Regions from separate parts of the Paenibacillus odorifer genome, predicted to be linked through region 1. Evidence: riboswitches for the same ligand, from Rfam matches in the RefSeq annotation. Region 1 holds a riboswitch; each other region holds the start of a gene.

Region 1 (5,842 bases):
TATGGCGTCCAGAGTCACTGGATAAACCCCTTGGACACCAAGCGTATTCTGCGCTGTCACAGCTGTGAGGACGGACATGCCGTAGACAGAAAGCTCCTGAAAGGTTTTTAGATCGGCCTGAATGCCAGCACCACCGCCGCTATCGGAGCCGGCAATGGTTAGAGCTTTGGATATAATCATCGAATTCACTCCTTTGAGGGTCATTAACTGAGCTGTTTGATGCTGGATCTTTCTAGGAAGACTTCTGGTGTGACCCATGTCAGTTGATTTAGAAACTCAACCTGAAAGCTTCCCGGCCCTTGACCAGTTGTTAGTTCAGCGGCGATTTCAGCTGCTACTCCATAGAAGGAGAGGGCTTCCACTGCGGCCTCCAACGAGTCACCGCCACTTACCGCGAGAAATGCCCCCACAACAGCGCTGAGCAAGCAGCCAGTTCCTGTAACCTTCGTGAGAATAGGGTGACCGTTGCTAGCAATATAGGTGTTTTTTCCATTCGTGATCACATCGTCTTTTCCAGTTATGATGACCACACAGCTTAACTTCCTCGCAGCAGCTTCAGCCAAAAGGACTACATCGCCTTCACCTTCGCCAGCATCCACCCCTTTAATGGACCAACTCTCTCCAATGACATTAGCGACTTCAGCCACATTCCCCCGCAGTGCGGTGATTTGCATCTCATTCACTAGCTTTTGAGTGACAGCGGTCCGATAAGAAGTTGCGCCTGCACCTACCGGGTCAAGCACTAGGGGAACCCTGTGTTTATTAGCGGATTTACCAGCAAGCAACATAGATTGAATGGCGTAATCATTGAGTGTGCCGATATTTAGAACTACAGCAGACGACATAGCGGCGATGTCGATCACTTCTTCGTGGGCATCCGCCATAAAGGGAGAGGCGCCAAGCGCCAACAGACCGTTGGCTGAGAAATTGGCTACCACAATATTAGTGATGTTGTGGATCAACGGGTTGGATTCCCGTACTTTGGCTAAATAACTCATCATAATTCCTCCTCAAGCTTGTATGAACAACTAACTAAACATTACAGATTGATAAAAGCTTCCTGTGCTTTAATATCCTCTGGTAGAAGATTGTTGGTGGATAACCACTGCTGAACCTTTTCCCAAGATGTCGGGTCTTGATATCCAAAAGATTGATCGCCAGCATTCATCAGCGGCAGCAGAATCTCAAGACTTTTTTTCTCAATCTCCTTGTCGAGCGGTGAAGTTGCATCTTCATGTGCAACCAGTAAATCCAGGGCTTGTTCAGGATTCTGCTCCACAAATTCCTGTCCTTTTGTAATGGCATTTAGAAATTTTTTAAAGTAGGCTTCAGAATTTTGCAATCCTTGTTCGCTGGCCACCAGCACAAGCTCATAATAGTCAGGCACTCCGTAATCCGTTGGATTAAGCGAAGTGACCGGATGTCCCTCTTTTTCAAGGATTAGTTGTTCATGGTTGATGAACCCGCCCATTATTGCGTCTACTTGTCCAGTAGAGATCGCAGGGATGAGGTCAAAACCTACGTCAATCAGCTTGGCGGATGAAGGATCGCCTCCATCACTCTGGATCATTGTCCGAATCATCGCTTCATAGAGCGGAATGGAGGAATAGCCGATTTGTTTTCCCGCGAGCTCTTTTGGACTATGAATACTGCCAGCCTGAGGAACCATCAGATGATTCAGTGGATGCCGCACGATTGCTGCAATCGAACGTACAGGGATTTTCTCGCCGCGTGCCATAAGTACCTGAGGCTGATAACTGAGCGCTAGATCAATTTGATTCGCTGCAACAAGCTTTAGGGAATCATTGCTGTCTGCAGGCATTTTGATCTCGACATCCAAACCTTCCTCTTGGAAAAAACCTTGCTGTTGCGCAGCGTATAGAAAGGAATGAACGGCATTGGGATACCAATCAAGCATAATCGTCAGCTTGTGTGACTGCTTATTTTCGGTATTGGAGGGATCGGTTTGGGAGTTGTTATTTATCTTGTCTGCCTTCCCGCAGCTGCTTAAGAGCAAAAGTGTGCATACTAGAAATACAGAAATAAGTCCTCGTTGTGGGGATTTTAAATGATTCATTGGTTTGATCCTCTTTTCTTTAAAAATAATTGTTCGAGTAAAGCTATCGCCAGAAAAAGCACCACACCAAGCGCGGACAGCAGAAATACAGCCGCGAACATTTCATCGCTCTGCATATTTCCGGCCATTCTGCGGCTGAAGTAACCGAGTCCTTTACTGCCGCCGAGCCATTCCCCGATAGTAGCTCCGATGACGCAGTATACAATGGACAGCTTTAAGCCAGAGAAAAAAGCAGGCAACGCCAGTGGAATTTGGGTTTTGACAAGCAGCTGCCAGCGGTTTGCACCAAATGTTAATAATAAGTCCTTGTAAGTCTGGCCACTTGTACGAAGTCCATCATATGTACTCACTACGACTGGAAAAAAAGCCGTCAAAAACACCACAGCCACTTTGCTCCACAGCGAATATCCGAACCACATAATAAAAATGGGGGATAGCGCAATTAATGGGATCGTCTGGCTAATGATAAGAAAGGGATAGATGGCCTTTTCTATGGGGCGATACAGGAACATTCCAGTGCCCAGCAATACACCACAAATAACAGAAAGGACAAAACCCACCAGTATCTCCTGTAACGTTGCCAATAAATGCTGTCCGAATAATAATTGCCTGTGCTCGATCAATGCGATTCCAATAGAGGAAGGTGCAGGGAGAATAAAGGCTGGAATCATGTGAAGGCGAACAGCCGACTCCCAGATTACAAGAATGAGCAGTACCAGAAGAAGGAAGGGACCATAGTTGTCTAGATATTTTTTAAAAGGTATAGGTTGCATGCAATCTTCGCTCCAACTCTTCCCGTAGTGCTATAAACCGGGGTTCATAGTTCATCTTATAATGTCTTGGCCTTGGTAGATCCACAACGATCTCCTGTAATTCGCTGTGCGCACCGCCAGATAATAAATAAATCCGGTCACTGAGCAATAGTGCTTCTTCCAGATCATGAGTGATGAGCATAATCGTCTGATTCAATTCACCCCATAACTCCAACAGCCAACGGTGTATCTCGCGTTTGGTCATGGCATCGAGAGCGCCAAAGGGCTCATCCAGCAGCATCAGACCAGTTCCGCCTCCAGCCACTAAGGTGCGCAGAAATGCGACTCGCTGTTTCATTCCACCCGAAAGTTCATGGGGATAAGCCTTCTCTACATCTGCTAAGCCGAAGCGGGTCAACATTTCCCGAATCTGAGTGATCGTTTCTTGTTTATTGAATCTGGGCTTGATCTCCCAAGGCAAAAGGCAGTTGTCGAGCACTGTCCTCCAAGGCAGCAATAAATCCTGCTGAGGCATATAAGCGATCTGACCTAAACGACTAGCGGTTGACGGGTGCGTAGAGAGTTTTATTTTTCCGTGAGTAGGTTCGAGTAAACCGGCAATCGTTTTGAAAAATGTACTTTTCCCGCATCCGCTAGCACCTACTACGGAGACGAATTCCCCTTGCCTGATATCCATAGATAGATCTGCGAATACAGGGGGGTGCTCAGATTCCGGAAAAGAGTAGGTTAGGCCTTGAATAGATAAAATGGTCGTGATGATCTAACCTCCTAAAATTTTTGTGGAGCGCCTAAACAAATAAAGACCCATCCATTTCCAGAGGAAATGAATGGGTCAAAAAGTTCATTCTGCATAATAACACTTAACATGCTTGATGAAAATTCTGCTCCACTTCCCTCCGCTGGTATGATCCAGATCAGGTTCCAAGGGTCCGGAGCTTGAAGCTCCGTCTCAGTCGGCCGACTCCCCTAGTGAAATAACAGGTCCATATTAATTTGTTTATAAATATACCATATCTTTCTGAGAAGTAAAGAGAGAAAGAAGTGAAGGATTAATCCAAGATTGGGTAAGATATAGGTAGGAATCTAGTTAATATTATAATTCCGATGTATATAATCGGAAAAAAGTATTGACGATCATGTGATGGCAGTGTACTATTCAATTTACCGGAAAAAAACCGGATAGAGAGAGGGGATTTAATAATGAAAAAATGGAGTTTAACTATTATATTGGCGTTAACCGTGGTCCTTGTAGCGGCTTGCGGCAATAATTCGAATACCAATACGGCTGCTGAACCTACAGCTGGAACGAATGGTGGAGCAGCATCTTCAGCGCAAAACAGTTTGGAGGCTGTGAAAGCCAGCGGCAAATTGCGGATAGGTACAGAAGGGACTTATGCGCCTTTTACTTATCATGACACTGCGGGGAAATTGACTGGTTTTGACGTGGAAATTGCTGAAGAAGTAGCAAAGCGTTTAGGTGTTAAAGCTGAATTTTTTGAAACTCAGTGGGATGGTATTTTCGCTGGAATGGATGCGAAACGGTTTGATGTAATCTTTAATGAAGTTTCCATTAACGAAGATCGCAAAGTGAAATATGATTTCTCTGAACCCTATATCGTATCCAAAGCAGTATTGATTGTGAGCGAAGACAATGAGGATATTAAGACCTTTGCCGATCTTAAGGGTAAAAAAGCCGGACAATCCCTGACAAGTAACTTATCCGACATCGCTCGTGAGAACGGTGCTGAAATCGTAGCTACGGACGGTTTCAATCAAGCGATGGACCTGCTGACTTCGGGACGTATTGATGCAACTGTGAATGATGGCTTGTCTTATCTGGATCTGAAAAAACAAAAACCAGATGCAAAAATTAAAGTGGTTGATGAGATTCCTGAAGGATCACAAAGTGCCGCGGTATTCCTGAAAGGTAATGATGAGCTGGTGAAAGCGGTCAGTGATGCGATTACAGAGATGAAGAGTGATGGAACGTACTTGAAAATTTCCGAGAAATACTTTGGAGCTGACGTTTCAAAATAATACAAGGCTAGCAAGGCTAATTAAGCCTGGAAGCTAAAAAGGATGTCTGAATAATGGATGACCGCAAAATACAAATTTTCTTAGACACACTGCTACCCCTGCTAAAAGCCGGGGTGGCTTTTACCATTCCGTTGGCGCTACTTTCCTTTGTGCTTGGATTGATTTTGGCGATCCTAACCGCGCTGGCACGTCTTTCACCGTGGGTAATTCCGAAGCTAATCGCCCGTTTTTATGTGTGGGTTATTCGAGGAACCCCATTGTTAGTGCAGCTATTTATTATATTTTATGGTTTGCCGGCTGTTGGTATTGTACTCGACCCCTTCATTGCCGCCACCATTGGATTTACCCTTAGCGTAGGGGCTTATTCATCGGAAATCGTACGCGCTGCTATCCTGTCGATACATAAAGGCCAATGGGAAGCTGCCTTCTCAGTCGGGATGACTCGTGGGCAGGCTCTGCGCCGCGTAATTCTGCCACAAGCTGCGCGCGTTTCTGTACCGCCGTTGTCCAATTCCTTTATTAGCTTGGTTAAAGATACTTCGCTTGCAGCGATCATCACCTATACGGAGATGTTTAGAACCGCACAGCAGGTAGCCTCTACCACTTATGAGCCTCTGCTGGTATACTCCGAAGCAGGATTGTTTTATTTAGTGTTCTGTTCTGTGCTGTCGGCGCTGCAAAATTACTTGGAGAAACGACTCGATCGTTACTCTGCGACCTAAAGGAGAGATACTTGTGATTGAAATCATTAATTTGCATAAATCCTTCGGCGCACTCCAAGTGTTAAAGGGTATTGATCTGAAAATGGAGCATGGAAAGGTACTTGTCATTATTGGGCCATCTGGCTCCGGGAAGACTACACTGCTGCGCTGTTTTAATCTGTTGGAAATCCCGGATCAAGGCAGCCTGTCGCTCAGTGATATCACCATCAATTTTACAGATCATAAGAAAATTC
Region 2 (5,842 bases), 720 kb from region 1:
TGATACGACGACCGGGGAAGCTGCTTATTACCGCAATCAAATTGAAAAATTAATCCAGCTGGGAGTAATGGGCAAAGACCGTCAAGGGAATTTTAAGCCAGATACGGAGATGACAGTTGCTGAATTCACACGCAGTATTTCTAAGTTAATGAAAGTGGAAAGATCAGATCTTGCCTATTATCCGAAAGGTAAGCTGTCACGTGAAACGATGGGTGCTATTCTCTATGATGTTTACCAAGTAAAGTTTGCTAATAAACCTAAGTACATGACTGATTATAACGGCACAGCAGTAGTGCCAGGAGATCCTGGTTATGATTTCAATCTGGATCCAGGAGCTAGAGGAGCGATGTACTATCCACTTGTATCCTGGCAGCAGCTGGTTGATACGGCGGACATTTCTCCCTTTTTAATTTCAAAAGTGAAAAGTGCTTATGAATTAGGGCTTATTAGATCTGAAGTGGGGATTGCTAGAGGTCAAATGGTCAATGGGACAGAACTAGAACCTAAAGCCATAGTGACCCGGGAGAAAGCAGCTAAGGCTCTTTATTTTATGTGGGTACTGGAACATGAAGTGAATGCAGAAAATCATGTTTCTTCTTTGAAATAGTTAGGGTGAACAATTCAAGGCACAGCAGCGGTGCTGTGCCTTTTTGTATGCAGTGAAGTCCTCTCCACTTACAGCAGTTTACATCCACGGTTGTTTATTTCTACTTGCATTGTGGTAAGTAAGATTCGTAAAGCGATTTAAGAAAATGACAAACCCAGCGTATAAACGTGCATTGTTGTGCCATCCTAAGATGATCAGTTAACTATCAATTTGCTTAACGAGAGGAGATAGGGAAGATGTCAGGCAATAATAAACAAGCTACAAAAACCTTACCCCCACAGGAGCAGCATCATCAGCCAGGGATTGAGAGTGAAATGACGCCGCTGCCCAAATACGAGCCGGCAAATTATAAAGCAGCAGGTAAACTGCAAGACAAGGCGGCGTTGATTACCGGTGGAGACAGCGGAATTGGGCGTGCAGTTGCTGTGCTTTTTGCTAAAGAAGGTGCTGATGTGGTCATTTCATATCTTAATGAACACTCAGATGCAGAGGAAACTAAACGTCAGGTCGAGCAGGAAGGCCGCAAATGTATCCTAATTCCAGGTGATATCGGTGACGAGAAATTCTGTAAGGATCTTATTAAACAGACGGTAGAGGGCTTAGGAAAGCTTGATATTCTCATCAATAACGCGGCGGAGCAACATCCGCAAGCTAAGATCGAGGATATTACTTCCGAGCAGCTAGAGCGTACTTTCCGTACGAATATATTTGCGATGTTCTATTTAACAAAAGCAGCTATGCCTCATTTAAAAGCAGGATCTACAATTATAAATACAACTTCAATTACCGCTTATCGCGGAAGCCCGCAGCTGCTGGACTATTCATCAACTAAAGGAGCTATCCTGAGTTTCACACGATCTTTGTCCACGAATCTGGCGGAGAAGGGCATACGGGTAAACGGTGTAGCACCAGGTCCAATCTGGACACCGCTAATTCCCTCTACCTTTGATGCGAAGCAGGTTAGCGAGTTTGGAGGCACGCAGCCTATGAAACGGCCTGGACAACCAGAGGAGCTGGCGCCAGCCTATGTATATCTTGCCTCTGACGATTCCAGTTATGTGACTGGACAGGTTATTCATGTAAATGGTGGCGAGGTAGTAAACGGTTAGATTAGTACAGCTAATGTGAATAAATGGGTGTATTTCAATAAAAAAATATGTTACTATAAACCACGTTAGCATTTTAAAATTGTATATTTATGTCACTAGGGGTGCCGATTGGCTGAGACGGAATGGATTTCCGGACCCTTTGAACCTGATCTGGTTAAGACCAGCGTAGGGAAGTGGAGAACGAATTTCTGTTGTCGGGCTATTTGTAGTACCGTCTATTTACAGATTCTGACTGCCTTCCTTACGGGGGCAGTTTTTTTGTTTTTTACTGACCTACAGGGAAGTGAGAGAGAGGAGATCGCGAGTGGTACAAGCTGAGATCCATCTAATATCAGACGGCAAGCAGCAGTTGAGACAATTTGTTGAACTGGCTGTCACGGTGCAGACATGGGTCGATTATATTCACTTAAGAGAGAAGCAATGTCCAGCACGCGAACTGCTCTCTGCGGCACAGGAGCTGTTGGCTGCCGGTATACCCGCTACCAAACTGATAATCAATGACCGGATCGATGTAGCATTGGCAGCTGGTGCCGCGGGTGTTCAGTTGGCTGGGCACAGTCTGAGCCCGGTTACAGCCCGGCGAATTGCACCTCAGCTTTGGCTGGGGAGATCGGTTCATTCTCCGGAAGAAGCGGCGAATGCTTCAGAGCAGGGAGCTGATTATTGCTTGTTTGGCCATGTATTTCCCTCGGCGAGCAAGCTAGGGCTGCCCGCACGTGGGTTAGAGCTGCTTGCAGAAACGGTGAAGACTAGCTCTATTCCTGTAATTGCGATTGGCGGAATTGGTCCCGCTAATGCGGCGCAGATCATTAGGCAAGGTGCGGCAGGAGTTGCTGTGATGTCCGGTATTTGCGGAGCGGATGATCCTTATGAGGCCGCCAAAGCTATTCATAAGGCGGTTCATTCATAGCCGGGAGGTAAAAGCATGGGCGAAGGGGGGGATTCAGAATGAAGCTGTTGATTAACGGGAAATCCGCAGAGTGTTCTGGTGGTATTCAAACTATAGCTGATTTGATCAGTCTTCCTGAGTGGTCGGGTCGTCTGATGATCATTGAGCTGAATGGTGAAATTGTCAGTAAGGAGAATTATGAAAGTACTGCTCTGAGCGAGGATGATCGTTTGGAACTGGTGCACTTTGTTGGTGGGGGTTGAGATGGAGCGGTAAAGAATTTTGAGAAATTTATAAGAACCAAAGGGAGGTAATTTCATGCATGACCCGTTACATATTGGCGGCATCGAATTAACCAGTAGATTATTTATCGGAACCGGAAAATATAGCCGGAATACGCTGATCCCCGAAGTGATTGCTAGCTCTGGTTCTCAGGTAATTACTGTAGCGCTTCGCCGAGTGGACCCGCAAGGTGGAGCAGAAAATATCATGAACCACATTCCCGGCCATATGACTCTTCTGCCTAATACCTCAGGAGCGCGCACAGCGGAAGAGGCAGTCCGTATTGCGAGATTAGCAAGAGCTGCGGGACTGGGGAACTGGGTCAAGATCGAAGTGATCAATGATCAGAAATACCTGCTTCCAGATAATCTGGAGACCATACGAGCTACAGAGATTTTAGCAGCGGAGGGTTTTGTAGTATTGCCTTATATGAGTCCGGACCTTTCGGCTGCTTTACGTCTGAGAGATGCCGGTGCTGCTGCTGTGATGCCGCTTGGTGCGCCGATCGGGACGAATCGCGGCCTGCGCACCAAGGAGCTTGTGCGTATTCTTATTGAAGAAGTGAATTTGCCGATTATTGTAGATGCCGGAATTGGCAAGCCCTCGGAAGCGGCGGAAGCAATGGAGATGGGGGCCGCTGCTGTTCTGCTTAATACGGCTATCGCAACGGCACGTAATCCGCTCGTCATGGCGGAAGCGTTCCGCGAGGCGATATCCGCTGGCCGCAAAGCTTATTTGGCAGGACTCGGTCCTGTAGAAGAAGTTGCTTTTGCTTCGTCACCGTTGACTGGATTTCTGAACTGAATTTGACAGGTTCACCAAAGGAGGGAGGATTAGCATGAGCTTTTTTGACACACTGGCCCGCTTGGAGCAGTATCCTTATGAGCAGCTGTGGAAGGAGTTCCGGGAGGATGACGTTAAGCGGGCGCTTGGAAAAGGCAAGCTGAACGAAAATGATTTGCTGGCATTGCTCTCTCCGGCAGCAACGCCGCTGCTAGAGGAGATGGCGCAAGCTGCACAGCGACTGACCCGTGCACATTTTGGTTATTCAATGCAGCTGTTCACACCGATGTATCTTGCGGATTTTTGTGTGAATCATTGTACCTACTGCAGCTTCAGCTCCATTTATGATTTTCCGCGCAAAAAGCTGTCCTTGGAGGAGGTTCGCAGGGAGGCTGAGAAGATTGCAGCTACAGGTCTGCGGCATATCCTCATTTTGACTGGTGAATCGCGCCGGGAGAATCCTGTCTCATATATTAAGGATTGTGTAGATGTACTCAGGGAATTTTTTTCCTCCGTCAGTATTGAGATAAATCCTCTATCAACTGCAGAATATAAAGAGCTTCTTCAAGCAGGGGTGGATGGACTAACACTATACCAAGAGGTGTACCACCAGGAGACTTACAAAAAGCTGCATGTTAAAGGGCCTAAAAGAAACTACCGAAATCGCCTGGATGCACCTGAACGCGGCTGTCAGGCAGGTTTTCGTTCTGTGAATATTGGTACGTTGCTCGGGATGTACGATTGGCGGCAAGAGGCATTCCAAAGTGCCATGCATGCCCGCTATCTACAGGATCGGTATCCAGATTGCGAGATCAGCCTGTCACCCCCACGGTTTCGGCCTTATTTAGGGGAATTTAACCCAGAGTGCGATGTTACCGATCGATCACTAGTGCAGATTATTTTGGCATACCGGTTATTTTTACCCCGTTCGGGCATTACTTTATCTACAAGAGAGCCTGCCTCTCTACGCGATCATTTAATTCATCTAGGAATAACTAAGATGTCAGCCGGGGTCACTACTGAGGTGGGCGGTCACACTAATGCAGGGGGAACTCCGCAATTCGAAATATCCGATAGCCGCAGTGTGCAGGAGATTACGGAAATGCTATATACGAAGGGTTTGCAGCCGATTTTTAAAGACTGGGATATCCTGACTGAATCAGTAACGTAACGCTTGTATTTTTATTATTAATCACTAAAGGGACCCCTGCGAGATTCATGCGGAGGTCCTTTTTTCTATTGTGTAGATGGTGTTTAGTTTCCGGCAGAGAGCTCATCGAGAGACATTTCGAAGCTCGGTGCCATATGAGCCAGAAAATAATCCACTTCCTGCAGGCCAAGCCCACGAAGTTTTGCTGCTGTCTGCTCCTTCGCGGCGGCAAATTCTCGGTTGCCTGCAGCAACCTCCCATACGCATTTCAAATAAGCATCCAGCCGATCAGCGGCTTTCACATAGCTGTGCAGCAGAATGTCCTCCGAATCGGGAGGGCTGTCTTCCGGTCGTATGAGCTGAGTGTAGATGCTTTTTAGCTCTGATGGAATCATTCCAGTTAAGCGATCAGCCGCAACTTTTTCCATTTCGCGGAAGCTGGTGAGCAAGCGAGGATTGTTGTATTTTACCGGCGTGGCAATGTCGCCTGTGAATACTTCGCTGGCATCATGGAAAAGAGCTATGGTTGCTGCTCGTTCCGCGTTTAGTGAACGTCCAAAATGAACATTACCGATGGAACAGAGCATATGTGTGAGCAATGCAACATGAAAAGAATGCTCAGCGACGTTCTCCGGTGCGGTGCTGCGCATCAAGCTCCAGCGCTGAATATACTGAAGACGATATAGATAGGCAGAAAAATGGTAGCTCAATTTTAAAGTAACCCCTTTCATGCGGTGCTAGGTATGATATTATTATACTAATTGTATCAAACTTTAGATAACCTGGAACTGCCGAGAGGAGCTTGAATGAAGATGCAGCATTTTGAAGACAGTATTTATAACCTTATCGTAGAAACTTCCACGAATTTGCCGGGAGATGTACGCCGGGCAGTTGCAAAAGGTCGCGCGCTGGAAGACAGGGCTACCCGGTCCGGTCTTGCTTTAACCACGATTGCGCAAAATATCGGAATGGCTGAGCAGCAAGTGTCTCCGATCTGTCAGGATACGGGAATGCCTACATTT
Region 3 (5,842 bases), 2.4 Mb from region 1:
TCCTTAGAGACGGTAGCAGTTGCTTCAATCTCCAGCACATCTTTGCTTCCGCCTGCCTCATAGCCAAGCAGTACAAAAGCATTCGGATTATCGGATAACTCCTCCACTTTATGAGTTTTGCGATTTGTAGCCAAATAAATTCTCAAACCCTCATGGAAAATGGCCATATAACGTACTTTCGGCTTATTTCCTTCTTCGATCGTACCAAAGGAACCGAACTTGTTGTCATCCAATGCCTTAATAATGAGTTGCTCCAGTTGTTTGTTATCCATTACGTAAATCTCTCCCTTCAAGCATGTAAACAAAAGTTTATATATCCAAGCTCACCGTTTGGATTTATCATAACAATGGTGCTTATTATAATGTACCCTTCAGGTTCACATTGAATCCGACCTTACCTCATAAACTACTTCAAGATAAGGAGCTTACTTCGTGAAAAAACTGATTTGGATCGGCTGTCTTTCCTACTTCGTTATCGGTCTGGCACATGTTGTGCTGGGATCTATTCTGCCCGTTCTACTGCAACATTATGATCAAAATTATAGTGCTGGCGGTGAATTAATCTTTAGTCAATTCGCTGGTTTTTTAGCAGGTGTGTTGGTCTCTCCCCTGCTTAATCGCCGCTTCGGAAAACGTGGAGGCATCCTCATTGCCACCAGTCTTCTACTAGTTGCAGAAATTGCCTACGCCTTTCTACCGCCTTGGGGCTGGATGTATGTTATCGCTGTTGCCGCAGGTTTTGGTTTCGGGATGATCGAAGCGGTTATCGGCACCATTATTATTGGTGCTGTAACCGAAGGAACTGCTATTGCAATGAGCCGGCTTGAAGTGCTATTCGGGATAGGCGCACTCGTGATGCCGCTTATCGCCAGTCCGCTCATTGCTGCCGGAGCGTGGAGATTGGCCTTTCTAATCGTCGCTGCCTTCTCCTTAATTTCTCTTATCCTCTGGACAAGAGGGCATTTCGGTAATCTACAACGAATGCTGGATGAACGCGCCTCTGTCCAAGGAGCAGACAATTCGCAATCCTCAAGCTCACGTTCTAACAAAAAATTTCCGTATAAAGGTAAGCAATGGATTCTGTTAGGGATCTTCATCGTTTTCTTTTTTCTTTATGTAGGCACAGAGATGAGTTTAGTCAACTTTATGCCGGCTATCTTTATTGCCAAGCTAGGGATGACGGAGTCTGCCGCAGCACTGACAGTCACTTTCTTTTGGCTGGCGATGTCTACAGGAAGATTGTTTGCGGGTGTAATTGCCGAAAAAATATCTTATCGCGTGTACATTCTCAGCAGCTGTTTACTAACCTTGTTACTGCTGGCACTCTTTCCGTTCACTGACAATCGAATGGCTGCTTTCATTGTAATTCTGCTGCTGGGGCTGTTTATGTCCGGTATTTTCTCCATTGCTTTAGTCTACTCCAGCAAAATGCTGCCTTGCACCGAAGAGTCAACACCCAGCATTATGATTGCTTCCGGAGGTGTTGGCGGTGCTTTGCTACCTCTGTTTATGGGCTGGTCTATGGACCATTTAGAAGTGGCACAAACAGCCGGATTACTGGCCGCTTTTGCCGCCTTCTTGTTTCTGCTAAGCATTGCCGCATGGAGGTTCCAGTCCATGCAAGCGTTGAAAGGAAAGAGTTCCCGTATTTAGAACAGTATCAACGTTATCCTTTTAGGGTAATGTGATCTATAAGCATATTCTGAGCACAAGGATGGACGATGAATGAATGAGTCTTCAACTGAGCCTTTGTTACATACTGCGCTCATGCAGTTTATATTTCCCTTTTCTATAAAAAAGGGCGATTCTAAGCAGCTTATCCAGCAATTACAGGACGACGGCTTCACACGTTTTTTTCTGGATAATAAAGAGCTTGAAGCTGCCTATTACGGAGATGGCTACTGTGTTTCCCATGAACGTATGGAGCGCACCTATTTACCGTTTGCTGCACATGTCCTTTTTCCACGCAGGAAGGATGCCGACTCGTTTCGCCGTTTTTCCAGAGTAAATAATCTCGACTGCATTCTGGAGATTCCGCAGCAATCTATATTTTTCAAAATTCTCTCGACGGATATATTCATATGTCCTTTTCAGCTTGGATTCGTGACGATACGTGTCCAGCTGGAGGGGGATTCAATTCCCTTTAGTATTGCCCTAGAATTCGCGGATCGTTTCCGTGCGCTAGAGAATACCTTCATACAGGATGATTACACTTATATTCATTGCGGGGAACAGACCTATGAGATGGTAGAGGATTTTGTCTTCCGAAATTTGGTGGATGGACTGGAGCCATATCTGGATCAATCGGATATCAATGGGGCTTATTTCGAGACCCTTCCTTTTTTCGTAGATGAAAGAATGCAGGTGCAAGCTTTTTATGGCTTTCAGAATGAAGAAAGCTCTGATGAGATTAGTGTAAATCTGCGCTATCGCGCCTCACAGCTTGATGGAATTGATCTCAACGGAAAGCCCTATGCCAGTGCCAGCGATCCAGCGTATATTGCGAACTATTGTCATGAACACTCCTATAATCGCTGGGGTCCAGACACGTATTATATGATGAATGAGCAGACCTTTTGCTGCATGACCCGCGCTGAACAGGAGATTGCTGTTAGTCTAGCCAACCAGATGTACGGGCAATATTATTACGGATTTTTACTCAATATTTTCCATAAAATCGTTCTGCTAAAGCTCGCCAATATGCACTCCCGACTTCGGATTAATCATGATTATGAGGAAATAGACAATCTAATCTACTCCATCAATAAGTTCTCGGCAAAGTTCTACTTCTTGGAGTTGATTTCCCAGTCGCAGGGCCGGGAGATATTTCTTCAGCTGCGTAAAGTATACGGAAACGATGCTTTGTTCGAGGAAGTGAAAGAAACCTTAAATGACCTGTTTCAGTATCAGGATAAGTTTCAGTCCAAGCGACGGGATAATCTGCTGATGATTCTCACTGTATTTACGGTAGTAAGCGGGATTTACGGCATGAATCAGGTCATTGACGATCTGGATGGAAAGATTCAATGGAGTAAAATGATTGGTTATTCTCCCTTTGAATTTCTTGCCCTCTTCGTGATCATGAGCGGGATTCTGATCAGCGTTGTCCTCACGCTAGGGGCGCTGGTTAGTGAGCTTAAACGGCGTCACCGCAAGAAATATAAAGATCTAGACTAGCAAAAAAGAAACTACTGGATTGGAAAAATTCAGGAGTGCACTACTAGACATTCCGAGTACAGCCGTCTATAATACACCGTATGCGAGAAATATAAGATATAAAGTATGGGTACAAAACTTATGCTTACTTATATTGCACATAGAAATACCCGTTAACTTCATAGAACCAGGGGTGCTGGAATTGGCCGGCTGAGATTGTATCCCACAAGATACTGACCCTTATACCTGATCTGGATAATGCCAGCGTAGGAATCGCCAATTGGTTCTGGTCCCTGTGACCTTAACTAACCTTGCGCCAAGCCAGCGTCCCGATCACTCGGGGCGCTTTTTTTGTAAGATCACTAAAAGATGTAGAAAAACGTACATACTACACTTTACGGTTCATGTTGTGAAGACGGGATTCTTGTAACCTTAAAGGAGAGAAGAAGACATGCACCTTAAAAAAGCACATACGTTGTGCCTCACCTGTGTACTCATTCTTGCCATTGCCGGATGCGGCAGCAACACTGGGAATACAGCCGGAAACAAAGCAAATGCTACTGATCCAACTGCTGCGGCTGGGACGGATGCTCCAAAAGAGCTCACCAAAGTTAAAGTCGCACTCGACTGGACACCGAACACAAATCATACCGGTCTATACGTAGCTAAGGATCTTGGTTACTACGCTGAAGAAGGTCTGGACGTCGAGATCGTTCAGCCAGGCGCAGCGGGTTCTGATACTATGGTTACTTCTGGCGAAGCCGCATTTGGCATCAGCGCCCAAGAAGGATTAACACTAGCCCGTCTACAAGGCGTACCCCTTGTCTCGATAGCAGCTATTATTCAGCATAATACGTCGGGATTCGCTGCTCCAGTAGATCGCAATATTAAATCACCAAAGGATTTCGAAGGTAAAACCTACGGAGGCTGGGGCTCACCGGCGGAAGAAGCAGCCATGAAAGCTATCATGGATCCTGAAGGTGGCGATGTGAAAAAGGTGAAGCTGATCAGTATCGGTGAAGCTGATTATTTTACCGCCGTCAAACGTGACATTGATTTCGCCTGGATTTTCTACGCTTGGACTGGTGTTGAGGCTGAGTTGCGTGGCGAGCCATTGGATATGCTGTACTTAAAGGATTATGCGCCGCAGCTCGATTATTACACGCCTGTGCTGACGACGAGTGAGAAGCAAATTGCAGATCATCCTGATCTGGTGAAGGCCTTCATGAAAGCCACATCAAAAGGTTATCAATATGCCATTGATCATCCGGAAGAGGCTGCCGGTATGTTATCAAAGGCCGTTCCTGACCTGGACGCCGACCTTGTCCTAGCTAGTCAAAAATGGCTTAGCCCAAAATACAAGGACGATGCTGCCCGCTGGGGCGAGCAAAAAACCGAGGTCTGGCAGAATTATGGCGACTGGATGTACGATCTGAAGTTGCTGGATAAACCGCTGGATGCTGCTAGTGCATTCAGTAATGATTTTTTACCGGCGGAGTAGAGAGCGGACTTCAGAACCAAGAAGGTTGGACGTTACTTGAGGAAGGAGGAACGGAGCGTAGTGATGTGCTACGTGAGTACCGGACTTCCCAAGTTCGTTCAAGATTCGACGTCGAGTTTGCTTCCTGAATTACTTCGTTATCAAAGTTGGCTTTTTGAACTTACCTTATAATTTAAGAGTTCAAAAAGACGGCTTTCAGAACCAAGAAGGTTGGACGTTACTTGAGGAAGGAGGAACGGAGCGTAGTGATGTGCTACGTGAGTACCGGACTTCCCAAGTTCGTTCAAGATTCGATGTCGAGTTTGCTTCCTGAGTTACTTCGTTATCAAAGTTGGCTTTTTGAACTTACCTTATAATTTAAGAGTTCAAAAAGACGGCTTTCAGAACCAAGAAGGTTGGACGTTACTTGAGGAAGGAGGAACGGAGCGTAGTGATGTGCTACGTGAGTACCGGACTTCCCAAGTTCGTTCAAGATTCGACGTCGAGTTTGCTTCCTGAATTACTTCGTTATCAAAGTTGGCTTTTTGAACTTACCTTATAATTTAAGAGTTCAAAAAGTCAGCTTTCAGAACCAAGAAGGTTGGACGTTACTTGAGGAAGGAGGAACGGAGCGTAGTGATGTGCTACGTGAGTACCGGACTTCCCAAGTTCGTTCAAGATTCGATGTCGAGTTTGCTTCCTGAATTACTTCGTTATCAAAGTTGGCTTTTTGAACTTACCATATAAAATGAGAGGATTGATTATTGTGGCTAACACCCTACTAAGCATTCAAGTAATTCCAAAAACTCCGAACAATGAGGATTCCATCCCATACGTAGATAAAGCGATTGAGGTCATTCAAAAATCCGGTGTTAAACATCAGGTGAATCCGCTGGAAACCACAATGGAAGGTGAGCTTAGCGAGCTGCTGGAGGTTGTGCGTCAGATGCAAGAGGCGTTGATCGAAGCAGGCAGTCCAAGCGTAATTTCGCAGATCAAAATCGCTCATAATCCTAACGGAATCAGCATGGATAAATTGACGGAGAAATATCGGCCGTGAGATCGACCTGGAAGCTAATATGGCCGCCCCTTGTGGCGGTCGTCTTCTTTTTAACCGTATGGCAGCTATCTGTATCTGTATTTCATATTGAATCCTGGATTCTGCCGAGTCCTGCTGATATTGCCCGTGAATCCACCAGTAACGCT

Evidence for each region. Region 1 has a riboswitch for thiamine pyrophosphate ahead of PODO_RS12430 (ABC transporter ATP-binding protein). Riboswitches for the same ligand answer to the same signal wherever they lie in the genome.
Region 2: it holds a riboswitch for thiamine pyrophosphate, as region 1 does, so the genes downstream of both, PODO_RS09190 (thiamine phosphate synthase) here and PODO_RS12430 (ABC transporter ATP-binding protein) in region 1, are expected to answer to the same signal.
Region 3: it holds a riboswitch for thiamine pyrophosphate, as region 1 does, so the genes downstream of both, PODO_RS02070 (ABC transporter substrate-binding protein) here and PODO_RS12430 (ABC transporter ATP-binding protein) in region 1, are expected to answer to the same signal.

The regions. Positions count from the first base shown of each region.
Region 1 is NZ_CP009428.1:2,901,874-2,907,715, forward strand. It holds gene thiD (bifunctional hydroxymethylpyrimidine kinase/phosphomethylpyrimidine kinase) at 1-180, opposite strand, end outside; gene thiM (hydroxyethylthiazole kinase) at 204-998, opposite strand; gene PODO_RS12420 (ABC transporter substrate-binding protein) at 1,040-2,077, opposite strand; gene PODO_RS12425 (ABC transporter permease) at 2,074-2,850, opposite strand; gene PODO_RS12430 (ABC transporter ATP-binding protein) at 2,831-3,526, opposite strand; TPP riboswitch at 3,725-3,828, opposite strand; gene PODO_RS12435 (amino acid ABC transporter substrate-binding protein) at 4,051-4,887, shown strand; gene PODO_RS12440 (amino acid ABC transporter permease) at 4,941-5,609, shown strand; gene PODO_RS12445 (amino acid ABC transporter ATP-binding protein) at 5,623-5,842, shown strand, end outside.
Region 2 is NZ_CP009428.1:2,183,736-2,189,577, forward strand. It holds gene PODO_RS09175 (GDSL-type esterase/lipase family protein) at 1-607, shown strand, start outside; gene PODO_RS09180 (SDR family oxidoreductase) at 844-1,716, shown strand; TPP riboswitch at 1,804-1,905, shown strand; gene PODO_RS09190 (thiamine phosphate synthase) at 2,021-2,626, shown strand; gene thiS (sulfur carrier protein ThiS) at 2,665-2,868, shown strand; gene PODO_RS09200 (thiazole synthase) at 2,924-3,691, shown strand; gene thiH (2-iminoacetate synthase ThiH) at 3,726-4,841, shown strand; gene yfbR (5'-deoxynucleotidase) at 4,925-5,530, opposite strand; gene PODO_RS09215 (fumarate hydratase) at 5,633-5,842, shown strand, end outside.
Region 3 is NZ_CP009428.1:473,046-478,887, reverse strand. It holds gene PODO_RS02085 (pyridoxamine 5'-phosphate oxidase family protein) at 1-272, opposite strand, end outside; gene PODO_RS02080 (MFS transporter) at 433-1,653, shown strand; gene PODO_RS02075 (magnesium transporter CorA family protein) at 1,726-3,177, shown strand; TPP riboswitch at 3,336-3,446, shown strand; gene PODO_RS02070 (ABC transporter substrate-binding protein) at 3,608-4,657, shown strand; gene PODO_RS02065 (thiamine-binding protein) at 5,403-5,696, shown strand; gene PODO_RS02060 (ABC transporter permease) at 5,693-5,842, shown strand, end outside.